One region of the Agrobacterium sp. K11 genome, then DNA from elsewhere that is predicted to be linked to it. Evidence: riboswitches for the same ligand, from Rfam matches in the RefSeq annotation. Region 1 holds a riboswitch; the other holds the start of a gene.

What was found. A riboswitch is a leader RNA that binds a small molecule or an ion and turns the genes downstream of it on or off. The one in region 1 is predicted to bind S-adenosylmethionine.
Region 2: it holds a riboswitch for S-adenosylmethionine, as region 1 does, so the genes downstream of both, metA (homoserine O-acetyltransferase MetA) here and AC5SEO_RS07855 (O-succinylhomoserine sulfhydrylase) in region 1, are expected to answer to the same signal.

Annotation. Positions count from the first base shown of each region.
Region 1 covers NZ_JCAHRB010000003.1:542,147-552,282, reverse strand. The annotation lists gene AC5SEO_RS07875 (aspartate aminotransferase family protein) at 1-499, shown strand, start outside; gene argF (ornithine carbamoyltransferase) at 555-1,472, shown strand; gene AC5SEO_RS07865 (Hsp33 family molecular chaperone) at 1,696-2,685, shown strand; gene apaG (Co2+/Mg2+ efflux facilitator ApaG/CorD) at 2,724-3,116, opposite strand; gene AC5SEO_RS07855 (O-succinylhomoserine sulfhydrylase) at 3,353-4,537, opposite strand; SAM riboswitch at 4,580-4,658, opposite strand; gene AC5SEO_RS07850 (2'-deoxycytidine 5'-triphosphate deaminase) at 4,732-5,829, shown strand; tRNA gene AC5SEO_RS07845 (tRNA-Gly) at 5,886-5,959, shown strand; gene aqpZ (aquaporin Z) at 6,114-6,800, shown strand; gene AC5SEO_RS07835 (hypothetical protein) at 6,891-7,184, shown strand; gene AC5SEO_RS07830 (glycosyltransferase family 2 protein) at 7,320-9,257, opposite strand; gene AC5SEO_RS07825 (transporter substrate-binding domain-containing protein) at 9,428-10,136, shown strand, end outside.
Region 2 covers NZ_JCAHRB010000009.1:183,618-193,753, reverse strand. The annotation lists gene AC5SEO_RS17545 (DeoR/GlpR family DNA-binding transcription regulator) at 1-427, shown strand, start outside; gene AC5SEO_RS17540 (MFS transporter) at 440-1,630, shown strand; gene ispG (flavodoxin-dependent (E)-4-hydroxy-3-methylbut-2-enyl-diphosphate synthase) at 1,751-3,001, shown strand; gene AC5SEO_RS17530 (YiaD family glycine zipper/OmpA-like lipoprotein) at 3,068-3,730, shown strand; gene AC5SEO_RS17525 (polyprenyl synthetase family protein) at 3,763-4,677, opposite strand; gene mtgA (monofunctional biosynthetic peptidoglycan transglycosylase) at 4,813-5,559, shown strand; gene AC5SEO_RS17515 (aldose epimerase family protein) at 5,575-6,594, opposite strand; gene metA (homoserine O-acetyltransferase MetA) at 6,669-7,595, opposite strand; SAM riboswitch at 7,678-7,754, opposite strand; gene AC5SEO_RS17505 (thiamine diphosphokinase) at 7,845-8,498, shown strand; gene AC5SEO_RS17500 (ABC-F family ATP-binding cassette domain-containing protein) at 8,503-10,136, shown strand, end outside.

The DNA.
Region 1 (10,136 bases):
CGGTGTTGCGCCCGATATCATGGCGGTCGCCAAGGGTATCGGTGGCGGTTTCCCGCTCGGCGCATGCCTTGCCACGGCAGATGCCGCTTCCGGCATGACGGCGGGCGTACATGGCACCACCTATGGCGGCAACCCGCTGGCCATGGCAGTCGGCAATGCCGTGCTTGACGTCGTTCTCTCCGAAGGTTTTCTCGAGAAGGTCCGTGACGTCGCGCTGGTCTTCCGGCAGGGTCTGGCCTCGCTCAAGGACCGTTATCCTGACGTGATCGACGAAATTCGCGGCGAAGGCCTGCTTCTGGGCATCAAGGCGAAGATTCCTTCGGGCGAATTGCTGCAGGCCATGCGCGCAGAGCATCTGCTTGGCGTGCCTGCGGGCGACAATGTCATCCGTCTTCTGCCGCCGCTCGTCACCACGGCGGAAGAGGCCCGTGAGGGTCTTGCACGTATCGACGCGGCTGCCGCTTCCCTGACGGTTGCGAAACAGGCAAAAAGCGCCTGAAAAAATCAAGAGCGGGCCTCTCTTCAGGGGGCTCGCAAGCATGGGACAGATTAGAATGGGTTCACCAAAACATTTTCTGGACCTCTCGGCCGTCGGGTCGGAGGATCTGCGGACAATTCTTGATGATGCGCGCACGCGCAAGATTGCCACCAAAACCGGCACGGCGGAAAAGCCGCTTGCCGGCAAGATGCTGGCAATGATTTTCGAAAAACCGTCCACACGCACCCGCGTCTCCTTCGATGTCGGCATGCGCCAACTCGGCGGTGAGACCCTTTTCCTGTCGGGCACGGAAATGCAGCTGGGCCGCGCGGAAACGATTGGCGATACGGCCAAGGTGCTGTCGCGCTATGTCGATGCCATCATGATCCGCACCACGGATCACTCGCGTCTGCTCGAGCTTGCCGAACACGCCACCGTGCCTGTTATCAATGGCCTGACGGACGACACGCATCCCTGCCAGATCATGGCGGATATATTGACGTTCGAGGAACATCGCGGCCCGGTCAAGGGCAAGACCATTGCCTGGACGGGTGACGGCAATAATGTGCTGCATTCGTTCGTGGAAGGCTCCGCCCGTTTCGGTTACCGCATGGCGATGGCAGTACCGATGGGTTCGGAACCGCACGACAAGTTCCTGAACTGGGCACGCAACAATGGCGGCGAAATCTCGCTGTACCACGATGCCGACAAGGCAGTGGCGGGCGCTGATTGCGTCGTCACCGATACCTGGGTGTCCATGAACCAGGAACACAAGGCGCGCGGCCACAATATCTTCCAGCCTTATCAGGTCAATGAAGCGCTGATGGCGAAGGCCAACAAGGAAGCGCTGTTCATGCACTGCCTGCCGGCGCACCGCGGCGAGGAAGTAACGGATGCAGTGATCGACGGGCCGCAATCGGTGGTCTTCGACGAGGCGGAAAACCGGCTCCATGCGCAGAAGTCCATTATCGCCTGGTGCATGGGCGTCATCTGACCGCTATCGGCCGGGTGCTTGAACTCGGCGATGCACATTCCCATTTGTGGGGCTTCGAAGACGCTCGTCGGCTTTTCGCTGGCGGGCCACCTCACGATTTGCACGATTTTCCCCGGAGGCAGTTTCGCTTCCCGGATCTCTGTGCGACAAGCTGAAAAAGTACATTTTAAAAGCCGGACTTTTGGACGGTAGCGGCGCAACGGCTGCGCCAAGGAGTTATGACATGGCAGATGTAACGGTTGAACTGGACAATCTCGATTTAGCTGGCGACGACAAGGTTGTGCCCTTTCAGGTCGAAGGTCTGGACGTGCGCGGTCGCGCCGTACAGGTCGGGCCGCTGTTGAATGCCATCCTCGAACGTCACGAATATCCCGAGATTGTCGCCCGCCTGCTCGCGGAAGCAACGGTTCTGACGGCGCTGATCGGCACATCCCTGAAATTTTCCGGCAAGCTGACTGTGCAGACCAAGGGCGACGGCCCGGTTGACCTTCTGGTGGCGGATTTCACCGCGCCCGAGAGCATGCGCGCTTATGCTCGTTTCGATGAGGAGCGGCTGGCGGAAGCTGTTGCTGCGGGGCAAACCTCGCCCGAACAATTGCTCGGAACCGGCATTCTGGCCTTCACCATCGATCAGGGCGTCGGCATGCAGCCTTATCAGGGCATCGTGCCGCTGGACGGTTCTTCGCTGGAAGAAATCGCCGGGGTTTATTTCCGTCAATCGGAACAGCTTCCCACCCGCGTACGCCTCGGCGTTGCCCAGTTCTTCGACCGTGACGGCGAAGGCAAGCCGCGCCATAGCTGGCGTGCAGGCGGCGTGATTGCCCAGTTCCTGCCGCAGGCGCCCGAGCGTTTGCGCATGCGCGATCTCCATGGCGGTGACGGCGACGAGGGCGATTATGAAGTGGCGGAGGACGATGCCTGGACAGAGGCAGTGTCGCTGCTGAATACGGTGGATACCGACGAGCTGACCGATCCGCAGGTGCCAGTGGAGCGTCTGCTTTACAGGCTTTTCCACGAGAGCGGCGTGCGCATCTACGATCCGCAGGTCATTTTCGACCGTTGCAGCTGTTCACGGGACAAGATCAAGGGTGTGCTGTCCGGTTTCACCGCTCAAGAGATCAAGGCGAGTGAGGAAGACGGTGCGATTGCCGTGACGTGCGAGTTCTGCTCCACGACCTATCGTTACGATGTCAGCGAGTTTGAAAACGTCTGACGAGGAGAGCCGCGCTTGTGAATGGCGCGGCTTTTTTGTCAGTTCAGCACCCGCAACAGGCCGGGTGAATCCAGTGAAAAGGCGGGGATGGTGACGTTGAACACCTCGCCTTTGTCCGTTTCCATTTCATAATGGCCAAACATAAGGCCTGACGGCGTATCCAGCGGGCAGCCGGATGAATATTCGTAACTGTCGCCGGGGTTCAGATGCGGTTTTTCGCCGACGACACCCGGCCCGTAGACCTCATCCACCTGTCCGTTCTGGTCGGTGATGTGCCAATAGCGGTTGACGAGTGTTATCGGAACATCGGAATTGTTCGAGATCACGACTTTATAGCCCCAGACGTAACGATCGTCATCCGGGTCGGACTGCTCCTCGAGATAATACGGATCGACCGTTACCTCGATATCCCTTGTCAGAGCACGATACATACGCGCCACACCTCGATATTTTCCCTGCTGCCATCATCCTACACTACAGGTTCTGGCTATCGTCAAGAAAATGAATGACTTGACGACCACGTGCATCTTCTGTTGCGCCGTTTTTTCACCGTTAGGGATAACGGTAAAGGTAAATATTGGTTGCCCGACGCGGGCTTTCACCCAGGCGGGATGCGTGCCATGGTCCGACGAGGAAGTCGGGCCATGGCGATATGTCGATTGAATTCTTAAGCTGAAACGGCCGCAAGACCCTTCGCCAGATCTTCCAGCAGATCGTCCGTATCTTCGATACCGCAGGAAAGACGCAAGGTCCCGCCGGAAATACCGAGTTCGGCACGCGCCTCGTCGGTCAGGTTCTTGTGCGTCGTGGTGCCAGGGTGGGTAATGAGGCTCTTGGCATCGCCGAGATTGTTGGAAATCTTCACGATATCAAGCGCGTTCTGCAGTGCGAATGCCGCTTCCTTGCCACCCTTCAGTTCGAAAGCCACGAGCGTCGAGCCGCCCGACATCTGCCGCGCGATGATGTCTGCCTGCGGATGGTCGGCGCGACCAGGATAGATCACTTTGGCAACCTTGCCGCTGTCGGCGAGGAAATCGGCGATCTTCGAGGCATTGGCCGTCTGCTGCTTGACACGCAGCGGCAGGGTTTCGATGCCCTTCAGCAGCGTCCAGGCATTGAACGGCGACATGGCTGGGCCGGTGTGGCGGAAATAGTCCTGCAGCTCTTCCTCAATCCACTTCTTGTCGGAAAGGATCACGCCGCCAAGGCAACGGCCCTGACCGTCAATGTGCTTCGTCGCCGAATAAACGACGATATGGGCGCCGAGTTCGAGTGGCTTCTGGAAAAGCGGTGTGGCGAAAACATTGTCGACAACCACTTTCGCGCCGATCTGGTTGGCGAGCTTCGCCACGCCGGCAATATCCACCACTTCGAGCGTCGGGTTGGTCGGGCTTTCGAGGAAAAACAGCTTGGTGTTCGGCTGGATCGCCTTTTCCCAATTGTTGAGATCGCGTCCGTCGATCAGCGTGCACTCGATACCGTATTTGGGTGCAAGCGTTTCTACCACCCAACGGCAGGAGCCAAAAAGCGCGCGGGCAGCAACGATATGGTCGCCTGCACGCAGCTGGCACATGATGGCGGCTGTCACGGCGGCCATGCCGGAGGCAAGCGCACGGGCGTCTTCCGCACCTTCCAGCAGGCACATGCGCTTTTCGAACATGTCATTGGTCGGGCTTGCATAGCGGGCATAGATGAAGCCATCCGTTTCGCCCTTGAAGCGCGCTTCGGCGGCTTCGGAGTTTTCGTAAACGAAACCCTGGGTCAGATAGATCGCTTCCGACGTTTCACCATAGGGCGAGCGTAGCGTACCACCGTGAACGAGCTGGGTTGCCGGGCGCCATTTATTGCTCATGTGATCACCTCAAAACAAAAAAACCGGTCGCAAAAGCAGACCGGTTCCTAGCACCCGGTCTTTTTAGCCACTTGTTTAACGTGGCTGCAAGCCGACCGGCCAAATCACCACGGGATAAGCTTGCCATACTGCCGTTACCGGCTTGCGTCAATGCTTTCCTTTTGGTTTTGTCGCCGTAAAAAGGAATGATGATCATGACCAGAACCACGGGCATTTTGGCGGATGGCGCGATCAGGGCGCTGTTTGCGGGCGGCAAGCTGAAAAGCGAGGCTGATCTCGATGTCGATCAGGTGCAACCCGCCAGCCTCGATCTGCGACTGGGTTCCAAAGCCTATCGCGTGCGCGCCAGTTTCATGCCCGGCCCCGGAACCCGAGTCATCGACAAGCTCAACCGCTTCAGCCTGCACGAGGTTGATCTGAGCGAGGGGGCGGTGCTGGAAACCGGTTGCGTCTACATCGTGCCCTTGATGGAGAGCCTGGAGCTGCCGGCGGATATGTCGGCTTCGGCGAATCCGAAAAGCTCGACGGGGCGTCTTGATATCTTCACCCGCGTCATGACCGACAATGCGCAGGAATTCGACAAGATACCTGCGGGCTATGCCGGCCCGCTCTATCTGGAAATCAGCCCGCGCACCTTCCCGGTCGTCGTGCGCCGTGGCTCGCGCCTCTCGCAAATCCGTTTCCGCATCGGCCACTCGTTGCTTAACGAAGCCGAGCTTCTGAAATTGCACGAGACGGAGATGCTGGTCGCCAGCGAAACCCCTAATGTGACCGGCGGCGGCATCGCGCTTTCCATCGACCTAAAGGGTTTTGGCGAAAAAGGGCTGATCGGCTATCGCGGCAAGCATCACACAGCGGTGGTAGATGTCGACAAGAAGGCTCAGCACGATGTTCTCGATTTCTGGGAACCTCTATACGCCCGCGGCCGTGCCGAACTGATCCTCGATCCGGATGAGTTCTATATTCTCGTTTCGCGTGAAGCCGTGCATGTACCGCCACTTTATGCGGCCGAAATGACACCCTTCGATCCCTTGGTGGGCGAGTTCCGCGTGCATTATGCGGGCTTCTTCGATCCAGGCTTCGGCCATGCGCAGGCGGGCGGCACGGGCAGCCGCGCCGTTCTCGAGGTGCGCAGCCACGAGGTGCCCTTCATCCTCGAACACGGCCAGATCGTCGGCCGGCTGGTTTACGAGCACATGTTGCAAAAACCTGATGGCCTCTACGGCAGCGGCCTTGGCTCCAACTATCAGGCACAGGGCCTGAAGCTCTCCAAGCATTTCCGCACGGAGTAATGATCCTGTCGGGTGCTTGACACCCGATAAGAACTGTCCGATGTCTTGTGCGCGGCGCGGGTGTAGCTCAATGGTAGAGCAGCAGCTTCCCAAGCTGAATACGAGGGTTCGATTCCCTTCACCCGCTCCATATTTTCAAGGCAATCCAAACAACTTCCTGGCCAGCCAAAAGCGCGCATGTCACCGCCATCGCTCCGGCAAACGTGCGACTATGCGATTTAGCTTGACTACAATTAAATTGCACGTAATAGTTGATGCGGTCGTAACATTATTGGGGGAGTGTTATGAGTCGCAAGCTTCTTTCGGAATTTCTTGGCACTTTCTGGCTCGTGTTCGGAGGTTGCGGCAGTGCGGTTTTTGCCGCTGCTTTTCCTGAACTCGGCATTGGCTTTCTCGGTGTCGCTTTCGCTTTCGGTCTGACGGTTTTGACCATGGCCTATGCGGTCGGGGGTATTTCGGGCGGTCATTTTAATCCGGCCGTTTCCGTCGGTCTGTCCGTTGCTGGCAAATTTTCGGCATCGAACCTCGCTCCTTACATAGTGGCGCAGGTTCTGGGGGCGATTGTCGCGGCGGGGGCGCTTTATGTCATCCTTACCGGCAAAGCCGGTGCCGATATTGGCGGTTTTGCCGCAAATGGTTACGGGGAACATTCGCCGGGTGGATATTCGCTCGTGTCGGCACTGCTGATCGAAGTCATTTTGACGGCATTTTTCCTGATCGTCATTCTGGGATCGACGCATGGCAGGGTTCCCACTGGTTTTGCGCCGATCGCCATCGGCCTTGCTCTCACACTTATTCATCTGATCTCCATTCCGGTCACCAACACATCCGTCAATCCGGCCCGCTCGACGGGACAGGCGTTGTTTGTTGGTGGATGGGCGCTGCAACAGCTCTGGCTGTTCTGGCTCGCTCCGATCCTCGGCGCCGCAATCGGCGCCGTGGTCTGGAAACTTTTCGGCGAGAAAGACTAAGGCTCAAGGCCCGCTTTCTCCGGCCCGAACAGACATGAATGGGAAGCATTGTTTCCCCGAATGGTCGGGGAAACCTGTGAGGAGGATGACATGGATCTTACTTCGATATTGGCCCAAATTGTCGGCGGTGCGGTTGGCGGTTCGGCCGGCGGAAAAATACTCAAGGATTCCGATCTCGGTGCGCTCGGCAACCTGATTGCCGGCGCTATTGGCGGCATCGGCGGAGGAACCGTGCTCGGATCGCTGCTCGGGACGGCGGGAACTGCTGCCGCCGGCGGCATGGATATAGGCGCTCTTGCCGGCCAGCTCGTTGGCGGCGGCGTCGGCGGCCTGATTGTCCAGATCATTGTCGGCCTCATCAAGAACAAGCTCGTTACCAAATAGAGCTGCTCGGCCGATCTTTTGCGAAGCGATAAAGCTTGCCGATGGAGAAACCTCGATCGGCAAGGCGTTTTGGTTTGTGCCATATCCGCAGTGGCGGCGCTGACGGAACCGGAATTCGTTTATAAAATCTGGTCGTCAGGCCTTGTTCCTGATGACCGGCATATGCGGCGTCTTGTTCCAGACGAACGGCTTGGTTTTCAATTCCACCACGGCGCGCCATGCGGCGAATGACAGCATCAGCCAATAAAGCGGGATCGCCAACCAGCGCCGTCCGACCTGTTGTTTCTCATGAGCTATCATCCTGTTTCTGCCCATCAGTACGAAGATGGCGTAGCTTCCGAAAATATTCAGCGTATCGATGAAAAACAGAATGCCCTGCCAGGAAAGCAGCATATCCGCGCCGTTTTCCCGGATTGCTATGGCCATGAAGGCGAAGGAAACAAACAACAAGGGATGGGCCAGCGACGACAGAAGCATGCCGCCAATCAGCAGCTGAAAGACGATATAGGCGATCCATCCCATGCGGTGCGCGGTCGTGAAGGGCGAGCGGGTCATGACCAGCCAGCTTTGCAGCCAGCCCTTGTACCAACGCGCGCGCTGGTTCAGCCAGACGGAAAGGGAGGTCGGAGCATCCTCCAGTGTCTGTCGCCGGATGACACCGCAGCGATAACCCAGCCTGTGCAGCCGGAGGCCCATATCGGCATCTTCCGTCACATTATACGGGTCCCATCCTCCCACCCGGCGTAACACGGCGGTGCGGAAATGGTTGGAGGTGCCGCCAAGCGGCAGCGGCAACTTGCACGCTGCAAGAACGGGCAACATGCAGCGGAAAAGGCCGGAATATTCAAGTGCGAAACAGGCGCTGAGCCAGGAGGAGCTGGCATTGCTGATAATAAGCGGCGCCTGCACACAGACCACCTCGTCCGGCTGGTCGCGGAAGGCGGCATAGGCCTCGCGCAATTGCAGCGGATGCGGCCGGTCCTCGGCGTCGTAAACGGCAACGAAAGTGCCACGCGCGCCGGAAAGCGCATAGGTCAGGGCCTTGGGCTTCGTGCGTGGCATGGATGGCGGCACCCTGACGATCTCGATATGCGGACCGGGATTTATCCGCTGGATGGCCTCGATCGTCGCTACGTCGTCTGCCTCGCATACAAGCTTGATATCGAGCCGGGATTTGGGCCAGTCCAGCCGCTCCAGCGCATGAATGAGCTGCTCAACGACCGCCTCTTCGCGATAAAGCGCCACAAGAATAGTGTAGACCGGCAGCTCCCCGTCCTGCTGGAGTGGTATGACGGTTTTCGCATCGTTTCCTTTTGGCGTATGGACGAGTGCAAACAACCTGAAAAGCAAGGTGGAGAGATAAAGCATCGTGAGGGTGACGTGAATATAGGCCATGGCCGCCTGCGTATAAAACAGTAGCGACAGAACGAGCAGGGTAACGAAAATGCCGCTGACAAAACCCTGCTCGCCATGCAGCGTGATCCTTGCGGAATGCTGCGGCGCCGCGTTGAAAAGCTGATGTCGCGTGTCTCGGCAGCGGCGTGCTTCGCCGGCCTTCCAGATTGCGCTGCGCATGGCCTGTGGCGTGGTCACGGCAAGTTCTTCGAGAAGATACGGACGCTGATCGAGGATGCCTTTCAGCAATTCCATCCTTGCCAGTTCCGGCACGATCAGCAGCACTGGCTTGCCATTCAGCGGTGTCAACCGCAGGAGCCGTGGTTCGGCTAGTTGCGCGTCCAGGTGATTGAGGTCTGCCACACGACCCGGATCGATTTCCGGTCGAAACGGCAATCGCAACAATCTGGCAAAAGCACCGTAATACGCATCCGCATCGACCAGGCCGCTCGCCAGCAACTCGTCTTCCACGGTTGAGCCGTTTTTGAGGGCCTGCTCTTCGAATGCAGCGATGTAAGGCTTGCCGAACCCCAGCGAAGAGAGAAAGCGTGTTGGCCCATGCTCGTCCGGTTCGGGCGCTGTCCAAAACGGATTGTCGCCGATGAGCGAAAACGCAATTTTTCGCCCCGCTGACGTCGTGCGGAACGATTCTCGTGTATAGTGCCTAAAATAATCCATGCATCGCCGCCGCCGCCATGGTAACGCCCTGCTTCTTGCTACGGACAGTATAGATGAGAATGATGAATGTAACGCGAAATATAGTTATTGTCTTTACTTTAGCTATCGCTTTACAATTCGGTGGTAATTTGGGAAAACTTCACGCGGAAGGTCTCTCGGACAGAAACCGCATGCCGGTGCTGTTTGATGCGCAGGAGCGGTTTCCGGGTGGCGATCTGTCCTCCGTGCCCCGGATCAGGTTTTTGATGTCGGTCGATTTCCCACCCTTCAATTTTACCGATCAGGAAGGCCGGCTTGCCGGTTTTCATGTCGATCTGGTGCGCGAAATCTGCGCCCAGCTGAAGGTTGAGAGCAAATGCCAGGTGCAGGCACTGCCGTTTGATGAGCTGGAGGCAGCGCTGGAAATGGGAGAGGGCGAAGCGGTGATTTCCGGCATTGCCACCACCGCCGATCTGCGAAAGAGTTTCACCTTCTCGCGACCCTATCTGCTGTTGCCCGCGCGTCTTGCCGTCAACAAGGCAGCGAAATTCACTGGCTCCGGCGCTGATGCCCTGTCGGGAAAGAAGGTGGGTGTGGTCACGGGCTCGCGGCACGAACAGATGCTCAAGGCATTTTTTCCCAAAGCCTCGGCCGAAGGCTTTAATGGTTACGAACCCATGTATGAGGCGTTGAAGACGGGCAAGGTGGACGCGGTTTTTGCGGATGGTCTGCGCCTGCCTTTCTGGGTTTCGGGAAGCACGTCCGGTGCTTGCTGTGCGCTTTTCGGCGGACCTTATTTATCCGACAGATTTCTTGGCGAAGGCCTTTCCATCATGGCAGTTGATCCGGACGATGTGCTTGTACCGGCCTTTGATCAGGCGCTTGCCGCACTTTCGCGCA
Region 2 (10,136 bases), on a different contig from region 1:
TGCTATTGCCGCTGAACTCACGGGGCGCGCCGATATCGCTTTGATCATGATCGGCGGCAAGGTCGATCCGGCCGTCGGTGCGGCCATCGACGCCATGGCGTTGCGGCAACTCGAGCTGATGCGGCCCGAGCTGTGTATTCTTGGCGTTTGCGGTGTTGCGGCTGAGACCGGCCTGTCGGCGGATATTTTCGAGGATGCCGTGTTCAAGCGGCTTGCCTGCAGCGCCAGCCAGCGGATTGTTGCCGCCATCACCACGGAAAAGCTGGGCCACAAGGCGGCGTTTCACGTGCACGACTTTTCTCCGCCTCTTTCCCTGGTGCTGGAACATGACGCCGACCGCACATTGGTCGAGGCGCTGTCGGCTAAAGGCGTACAAGTTCATTTCGGCGGCGATGACGCCGTCCAACTCTCTCACGGTCAAGTCTGAAGGATATTACCGATGAACGGCCCCACGACATTTTCGCCGACGGTCAAGCGCTCGTCCTATCTGACGCGGCACAGGCTCGGTGTATCCCTGCTGTTTTTGATGAACGGTTTCATGATGGGATCGTGGGCGCCCAAAATACCGGAATTTGCGGCGCGGTTATCCCTCAGTGAAAGTGCGCTTGGCCTGATCATTCTGGTTTTCGGCGTCGGCTCGCTGGTTTTCATGCCGATCGCCGGTTCCCAGATCGCCCGTTTCGGATCGCGAACGGTCAGCCTTGCGAGTGCGGCTATTTTCTTGCCGACACTGCTTTTCATCTCCTGGGCAGACACGATCTGGGCAGGTGTGATTGCGGTTTTCCTGTTCGGCGGGCTGACAGGGGCGATGGATGTCGCCATGAACGCCAATGCGGTGGCGGTCGAGCGTGACATGCGCCGCGCCATCATGTCGTCGTGCCATGCTTTCTGGAGCCTGGGCGGCCTGATCGGTGCCGGTCTTGGCGGCTATCTCATCACGGCCATTGGCGTGCAGGGGCATGCGATCGCGTTGACGGTCATCGCCCTTGTTTTGCTCGTCGTCGCGTGGCCGCGCGTTCTTGCGGATCGCCCGCATGCCGAGGAGGAGCGTCCGAAAGGTCGCTTGCCGCTGACGCCCTTGCCGTGGATTATCGGTCTGATGGCGCTGTTTTCGATGATTCCGGAAGGCGCGATCCTCGATTGGGGTGCCCTTTATCTGCGCAATGAACTCGGCGCTTCCGTGTCCCAGTCCGGTTTCGCTTTCGCGGCCTTTTCCATGACCATGGCGGCCATGCGTTTTGCCGGCGATCTGGTGCGCGACCGGTTCGGCGCGGTCAATACCCTGCGGTTCTGCTCGGTCATGTCGATTGCGGGCCTTCTGATTGCGGGTCTTGCGGGAAATTCCACGTTTGTGATCATCGGCTTCGCGATTGCCGGCATCGGTATTTCCAACATGGTGCCGATCGCCTTTTCGGCGGCGGGGAACATGCCGGGATTGGCACCCGGCATCGGCCTGTCGGTCGTCACCACCATGGGTTATTCCGGGATTCTGGTAGCACCCTCGGCCATCGGCTTCATTGCCGAACATACCGGCCTCGCCAGCGTATTTCTCGCTCTGCCGTTGTTGCATGTGGTGGTTTTGCTACTTTCGCGGCTCGCCCGGCATGCGGATGGTGCGGGCAAGGAATAGGCGTCTCGAATTTTGCCATGATTGCGGTAAAGTAGAAGCTCTTATGCGTTGGGTGTTGACAAGCAGGCCCCCTTGTTTCACCTCAATTGCCAGACCTTGCCGCAAGCTCCAGAGACCGCCATGACGTCACACGCCGATTACGATCCAAAGCCCCGCCGTGCATCCGTTGCCGTCGACGTAGGGGGCGTCATCGTGGGTGGCGGTGCGCCTGTCGTCGTACAATCCATGACCAATACCGACACGGCGGATATCGACGCCACCGTGCAGCAGGTGGCGGCACTCTTCCAGGCCGGTTCTGAAATGGTGCGCATCACCGTCGATCGCGATGAGAGCGCTGCCGCTGTGCCGAAAATCCGCGAACGGCTGCTGCGCCTTGGCATGGACGTGCCGCTGATTGGCGATTTCCACTATATCGGCCACAAGCTTCTGGCCGATCATCCGGCCTGTGCCGAAGCACTGGCGAAATACCGCATCAATCCCGGCAATGTCGGCTTCAAGGACAAGAAGGACAAGCAGTTCGGCGAAATCGTCGAAATGGCGATCCGTTATGACAAGCCGGTTCGCATCGGTGTGAACTGGGGATCGCTTGACCAGGAATTGCTGACGACGCTGATGGACAAGAACAAGGAGGAGGGTTTTCCGCTCTCTGCCCGTCAGGTCACCCGCGAAGCCATCGTCCAGTCGGCACTGATTTCCGCAGAGCTTGCCGAAGAAATCGGCCTGCCGCGCAACCGCATCATCCTGTCTGCCAAGGTCAGCCAGGTACAGGACCTGATTGCCGTTTATTCGATGCTGTCGGAACGCTCCAACCATGCACTGCATCTCGGTCTTACCGAAGCCGGCATGGGTTCCAAGGGCATCGTCGCCTCGTCTGCCGCCATGGGTTATGTGCTGCAGCATGGTATTGGCGACACGATCCGCGTCTCGCTGACGCCGGAGCCGAACGGCGACCGCACCCGCGAGGTGCAGGTGGCGCAGGAATTGCTGCAGGTCATGGGTTTCCGCCAGTTCATTCCGGTGGTTGCGGCATGTCCCGGCTGCGGGCGCACCACCTCTACCGTCTTTCAGGAACTTGCCCAGAATATCCAGAATGACATTCGCAAGAACATGCCGATCTGGCGTGAAAAGTATCCCGGTGTGGAAGCGCTCAATGTTGCTGTCATGGGCTGCATCGTTAATGGCCCCGGCGAAAGCAAACATGCCGATATCGGCATTTCACTGCCTGGAACCGGCGAAAGCCCCGCTGCACCGATCTTCATCGATGGCGAGAAGGCGCTCACCCTGCGCGGTCCCAACATCGCCGCGGATTTTGAAGCGCTTGTGATCGATTACATCGAAAAGCGTTTTGGCCGGAAAGATGCGGCGGAGTAAAAACTACCGTGAAAATGCCGAAATTCCACTGTCATACCGCCTGAACCCTTCGGAGCATCAAAACACATGATCAAAAAAATCGCGATCGTTGCCCTTTGCGGGACCTATCTTTCCGCGTGCACCACCACCGATCCCTATACGGGTGAGCAGAAGATGTCGAACACGGCGGGCGGCGCTGGTATCGGCGCTGTCGTCGGTGCTCTCGGTGGTCTGGCTGTCGGCGGTTCGCCGGTCGGTCGCCGCAACGCAGCCCTCATCGGCGCCGGCATCGGTGCACTCGCCGGTGGCGCAATCGGCAATTACATGGATGGTCAGGAATCCGAGCTTCGCGCCCAGCTTCAGGGCACTGGCGTTTCCGTTAGCCGCCGTGGCGACAGCATCGTTCTCAACATGCCGTCGAACATCACCTTCGCGACGGATCAGGATCAGGTCATCCCGCCTTTCTATCAGACACTCGATTCCGTCGCCATCGTGCTGAACAAGTTCAACCGCACGCTCATCGACATCAACGGCCATACCGACTCCACCGGCAGCCAGCAGCACAACCAGGCGCTTTCCGAGCGTCGTGCGGCGTCTGTTGCAAACTATCTCGGCGCACGCGGCGTCGACCAGCGCCGTATTTCGACGCTCGGCTTCGGCCCCTCGCAGCCGATCGCTTCGAACGCAACGCCGGATGGCCGCGCCCAGAACCGTCGCGTCGAAGTGCTGATTTCGCCGCTCAAGGGCTGATTGGCTGAGAAACGGTGAGCCGGGAAACCGGCTCAGCTTTTCCGTTCGGCGATGAATCTGGCGGCCGCGATGAGTATCGCGGCCTTTTCGCCGTAGGGGGCCAGAAGTTCGGAGGCTTCCGCCACCTGTTCCTGAAGCTTGAGGCGCGCCCAGTCTTCACCGCGTAGTGCCACCAGCGTTCCCTTGCCGCGTGCGGCATCCTTGCCGGTTGCCTTGCCCATGGTGGCGGCATCGGCGGTCAGATCCAGGAGATCGTCGGCAAGCTGGAAGGCAAGGCCGATCTTTTCACCGAAGAGGCGCAGTCTGTGTCTTTCGGAAACATCGCTGCCGGCGATGATCGCGCCTGCCTCGCAGGCGAAGCGCAGCAGCGCACCGGTTTTCATAGCCTGCAATGTAATAATGCCGGTCTCATCAGGTGCGTTCTTTTCCGCAGCCAGATCGAGCGCCTGACCGCCCGCCATGCCGCCGATGCCTGCAGCGCGGGCAAGGGAGAGAACGAGAGCCGCCTTGCGGTCTGCCTCGAGAGGATTTTCGTCCGATGCGATAATATCGAAGGCGAGTGTCAGCAGGCTGTCGCCTGCGAGAATGGCGGTCGCCTCGTCGAATTTGCGGTGCACTGTCGGCTGGCCGCGGCGCAGGTCGTCGTCATCCATCGCTGGCAGATCGTCGTGCACCAGCGAGTAACAATGCAGGCATTCCAGCGCGGCACCGACATGATGGGCTGCTTCGGCATTTCCGCCGAGCAAGGCCGTGCTTTCTATGACCAGGAAGGGCCGCAGGCGTTTGCCGCCGTTCAGCACACCATGACGCATGGCGTCGAGCAGGTTTTGCGGGCGCGTAATCTCATCCGCACGCGCCTCTGCGGAAAGCAGGCGACCAAGCAGGGATTCGGTCTGTGCCGCGTTATCGCGCAGCTTCGTTTCGAAATTCGTCATCTGAGCGTCCATGCCGCGCTCTTTGGCATGGCGCGCGGGGTCAGGCAACCTTTTCGTGATTCCTGAGGTCAACTGTTTGACCGGACTCGCCTTGAAGGCGGCAATGGAATATGAAAGGCTTCGATTGGTGCGGGGCTTTGACGAATATTGAGCAGTACGCCTGAAAGCGACGCAGATTACGCCGTGCTGGCGGAAGACCGGAGCAGTCCGAAGGTGGATTTTCGCACGTTGGCAAAGCGTATCATCATGACCTTGCTGGCGTTGCTGATCCTGCCCTATCTGCTGATCCCGGTTTATGCCCTGCCTTTCATGCGGCCGGTCTCGACGCTGATGCTTGCCGATCTGGTGACACTTCAGGGTTATGACCGGCGCTGGGTGCCGCTCGAGGATATTTCGCCGCGCCTTGTGCAATCCGTAATGATGTCCGAGGACGGACAATTCTGTTTCCACGGCGGCGTTGACTGGAACCAGATGCAGTCCGTGGTCAACAATGCGCTCGAAGGCGCGTCCACCCGTGGCGCCAGCACCATTCCCATGCAGACGGCCAAGAACCTGTTCCTCTGGAACGGCCGCTCGTTCTTGCGCAAGGGGCTGGAGTTGCCGCTGGCGATTGCTGCCGATTTCGTCTGGTCCAAAAAACGGATGATGGAGATTTATCTCAACGTTGCGGAATGGGGACCCGGCATTTACGGCATCGAGGCCGCAGCACAGCACCATTTCAAGGTACCGGCGGCAAAGCTAAGCTCCCGCCAGGCGGCACTGCTTGCCGTTTCCCTGCCCAATCCCATCGATCGCGTTGCCAGCAAGCCGGGGCGTGGTTTGCAACGGCTTGCCGGCCTTATCGAACGGCGTGCCCGAGCATCGGGCGGTTATGTGGGATGCGTGCTGGACTGAGCCCAGCCCGCCGCCTCAACCCTTCTTAAAAATATAGTCGGTTTCCTGACGCAGGGTCTCGCCGGGACGCAGGATCGCGTAGGGGAAATCGGGATGATTGACGGCATCCGGCCATATCTGCGTTTCCAGACAAAAACCGGCAAAGGGGCCATAATGGCGGCCATCGAGGCCTGGAACGGGAACATTCAGCTTGAAGGCTGAATAGAATTGCACGCCGGGTTCGGTGGTGTGAACCTCAAGGGCAATGTCGGAGGCGGGCGAATAGGCGCGGGCAACCTTGCGCTTGGCGCGACGCTCGGGCGAAAGGCAGAAATTATGGTCGTAGAGCACCTGCTCGCCATCCTCCGTTCGCCGCATCGGCGTCGGGTGGCGCAGGTCGAAGACGGTGCCTTCGACAGAGCGGATTTCGCCTGTCGGGATCTGTTTGTCGTTGGTTGGCAGATAAAAGTCAGCGGCAATGCTGATCTCATGTCCAAGTGCGGTATCAGCACCGTCGAGGTTGAAATAGGAATGCTGGCAGATATTGGCGATGGTCGGTTGGTCGGTCACCGTTTCATAGACCACCGAAAGCACGCCGCCGTCGCGGATCGTATAGGTCGCGGTCACCGTGCAATTGCCGGGATAACCGGCGCGGCCGTCGGGATCGATGATCTGCAGAACCGCATGGCTTTCGCCGTGTTCCATCAGCATCCAGTTACGTTTGCCCATCCCGTCGCTGCCGCCATGCAGGTGGCTGACGCCTTTTTCGTTCAGTTCCAGCTGGTATTCGTGCCCGTCGATCGAGAATTTTCCGTCACCGATACGGTTGGCGTTGCGGCCGGGTGTGGCGCCGAAATAGGATGAATATTTGTAGTCCTCGAATGTATCGAAGCCGAGAACGAGCGGCGGCTGGTGCCCATCGAGGCGCAGGTCCTGAATGACGGCGCCCCAGGTGATAACCTTGGCCGTCAGCCCGCCCATCGAGATGGTGACGCGCTCAACCTTTTCGCCGGTTGCCGTGAAACCGAAATTCTCCCGTGCCGCCGCGTCGCTCATTGCGTCATTCTCCCGATATCTTTGAATTGCCGGCGGACGTTGCGTCATTTTCCGGCAATTCGCAATCCCGCAATTTACGCCGCTAGTTTGCCGATTGCTTCGAGGTCATAAGGCGTCGTCTGATATATCTCGTTGATCCAGTTGCCGAAAAACAGATGGGCATGGCTGCGCCAGCGGTTGAGCGGGGCAAGCTCCGGATCATTGTGCGGAAAATAATCATGCGGCAGCTTGATTGGGACGCCCGAGTTCACATCGCGGAAATATTCATCCGAAAGCGAGGTTGAATCATATTCGACGTGGTTGAACATATAGAGGCGGTTGCCCTCTTTTTCATGCACCAGACATACGCCCATTTCCTCTGACTCCATCAGGATTTCGAGTTCCGGGTGTTTTTCGATGTCGGCGCGGCGCACTTCCGTCCAGCGTGAGACCGGAACCTGAAAGTCGTCGGAAAAACCGTTGAGATATATCGACGAGGGGCAGAGATTGCGGTGACGATAGACGCCGAAAGCCTTTTCCTTCAGTTCGTATTTCGGCACACCATGGAAATGGTAGATGGCGGCCATCGCGCCCCAGCAGACGTTCAGCGTCGAATGGACGTTGGTTTGCGTCCAGTCGAAAATCTTTTGCATCTCGTTCCAGTAGGTCACGTCTTCATAATCAAGCATCTCGATGGGCGCGCCTGTGATGATGAAACCGTCGAACTTGCGGTGTCGCACTTCCTCCCATGTCTCATAGAAGGACAGAAGGTGCTCTTCCGGCGTATTCTTGGCACGATGGCCGCCAATGCGGATCAGCGAAAACTCCACCTGCAGCGGCGATGCGCCGACGAGGCGCGCCATCTGCACTTCCGTCTTGATCTTGTTCGGCATGAGATTGAGAAGCCCGATCTGGAGCGGGCGGATATCCTGCCGGATGGCCGCCGTTTCTGTCATGACCCGCACGCCCTCATGAACGAGGGTGTCGAAGGCGGGAAGCGTATCGGGAATCTTGATCGGCATGTCGAACTCTCTTTTCGGATGACGTAAAGAACGTTGCGAAAACAAAAAAACCGGCAGCGAAATCGCAGCCGGTCCCAGGAAATTACCCTTTTCCTCGACCCTTTAGCGACTTCTTTAAAGTGGCTGCAAGCCGGTCGGCAAATCACCACTGAGGCGTTTCATAATCCCGAAGCCGACGAAAATCAATATCGGCTGATTTCATCGGGTTTCTGCCTTTCCATTTTTGCCTGAGGTGCGATAAGGCAGGGCATGGATAGAGAACGCTTCACCATTCTGCTTGGCGGCGATGTCACCGTTACCGACCGCCTCAAAGCGGCGGTTGAGGGTAGCCGTGTGATTGCGGCCGATGGCGGCATGCGCCATGCCGCACCGCTCGGGCTCACACCCGAGCTCTGGGTGGGGGATTTCGATTCCGCCGATAAGGACCTGCTGGACGCCTGGCCCGATGTGGTGCGACAGCCCTATCCCGCTGCAAAGGCTGTGACCGATGGCGAAATTGCGGTGTCGGAGGCCCTTGCCCGCGGCGCGCGTTCTCTGGTGCTTGCCGGTGCGCTTGGTGGAGCGAGAAGCGACCACGCACTTCAGCACCTTCTTTACGCGGTGGCGCTTACTGAGCGTGGTCTCAACGTTACGCTGACCTCCGGCGAAGAGGAGGCCCGCCCGCTGCTGGCAGGGTCGTTCGATCTTGATCTGCCACCCGGTGCGCTGTTTTCCGTTGCCGGGTTTACCGACCTTGTGGGGCTCGATATCGGCAATGTGCGTTATCCTCTCAAGGATTTCCCGCTTGCTTTCGGCTCTTCCCGCACTATTTCCAATGTCGCGAATGGCGGCCCTGTGCATTTCTCGCTGAAAAGCGGAAAAGCCATCGTGCTCGCCCGCCCTTATGATCTGACCGGAGCCTGACGCCTTGGCACCCCCAATTTTGAAACTCGATGACATCAAGCTGACCTTCGGCGTAACCCCGCTGCTCGACGGCGCCAATCTTCAGGTGGAGCCGGGCGACCGCATCTGCCTTGTCGGACGCAACGGTTCGGGCAAGTCGACCCTGATGAAGATCGCCGCTGGTCTGGTCGAGGCGCAGTCTGGCGAGGTTTTCCGTCACCCCTCCGCCACCATCCGTTATCTGGAGCAGGCGCCGGATTTTGCCGGTTACGACACCGTGCAGGCCTATGCCGAGGCGGGGCTGGGACCTGGCGACGATCCCTATCGCGTTACCTATATTCTCGAGCATCTGGGCCTGACGGGACAGGAACATCCGGATAGCCTGTCCGGCGGCGAAGCGCGGCGTGCGGCCCTTGCCCGCGTCATGGCGCCTGAACCCGATATTCTGATGCTGGACGAGCCGACCAACCATCTGGACCTGCCCACCATCGAATGGCTTGAAGGCGAGTTGCAGCAGACGCGTAGCGCGCTGGTGCTGATCTCGCACGACAGGCGTTTTCTGGAAAAGGTTTCGACCTCGACCGTGTGGCTGGATCGCGGCCAGTCCCGTCGTCTCAATCGCGGTTTTGCGTATTTCGAGGAATGGCGCGACAAGGTGCTGGAAGAGGAAGAGCTGGAGCAGCACAAGCTCGGCAAGGCCATCGAGCGTGAAGAACACTGGATGCGTTACGGCGTGACCGCGAGACGCAAGCGCAACATGCGCCGCGTGGGCGAGCTTCAGGCAATGCGTGCGGACTATCGCGGCCACAAGGGACCGCAGGGGAGCGTGCAGGCGACGGCTGCGGAGGTGCGGGAATCCGGCAAACTGGTCATCGAGGCAGACGCAATCACCAAGTCTTACGGCGAGCGCGTGATCATCGCGCCGTTTTCGCTACGGGTGCATCGCGGTGATTGCATCGGTCTCGTCGGGCCGAACGGTGCCGGCAAGACAACGCTTTTGAAGATGCTGACCGGCCAGCTTCAGCCCGATAGCGGCACGGTAAAGCTCGGCACCAATCTGGAAATCGCGACGCTTGACCAGAAGCGTGAAGATCTCAATCCAAACGATACGCTCGCTCATTACCTCACCGACGGTCGCGGCGACAATTTGCTGGTCAATGGCGAGTTGAAACATGTGACGGGTTACATGAAGGACTTCCTGTTCCAGCCGGAACAGGCCCGCACGCCCATCCGCAACCTCTCCGGTGGTGAGCGCGCCCGTCTTATTCTTGCGCGCATTCTGGCGCGGCCTACCAACCTGCTGATCCTTGACGAGCCGACCAACGATCTCGATATCGAAACGCTCGATCTGTTGCAGGAAATCGTTGCGGGCTTTTCCGGCACGGTCATTCTCGTCAGCCACGACCGCGATTTCCTCGACCGTACCGTCACCTCCACAATCGCGCCCGCCAATCCGGACCAGCCGGATGGACGCTGGATCGAATATGCCGGCGGCTACTCGGACATGATGGCGCAACGCAAGGGTGCCGCAGAAGAAAAGCGCAAGGCGGAGAAGCAGGAAAAGGCAAAGACCGCCCCTTCCGCCTCCGCGTCGCAGGACCCCTCAAAGGCCAAGGGCAAGCTTTCCTTCAAGCAAAAATTTGCGCTCGAAAACCTTCC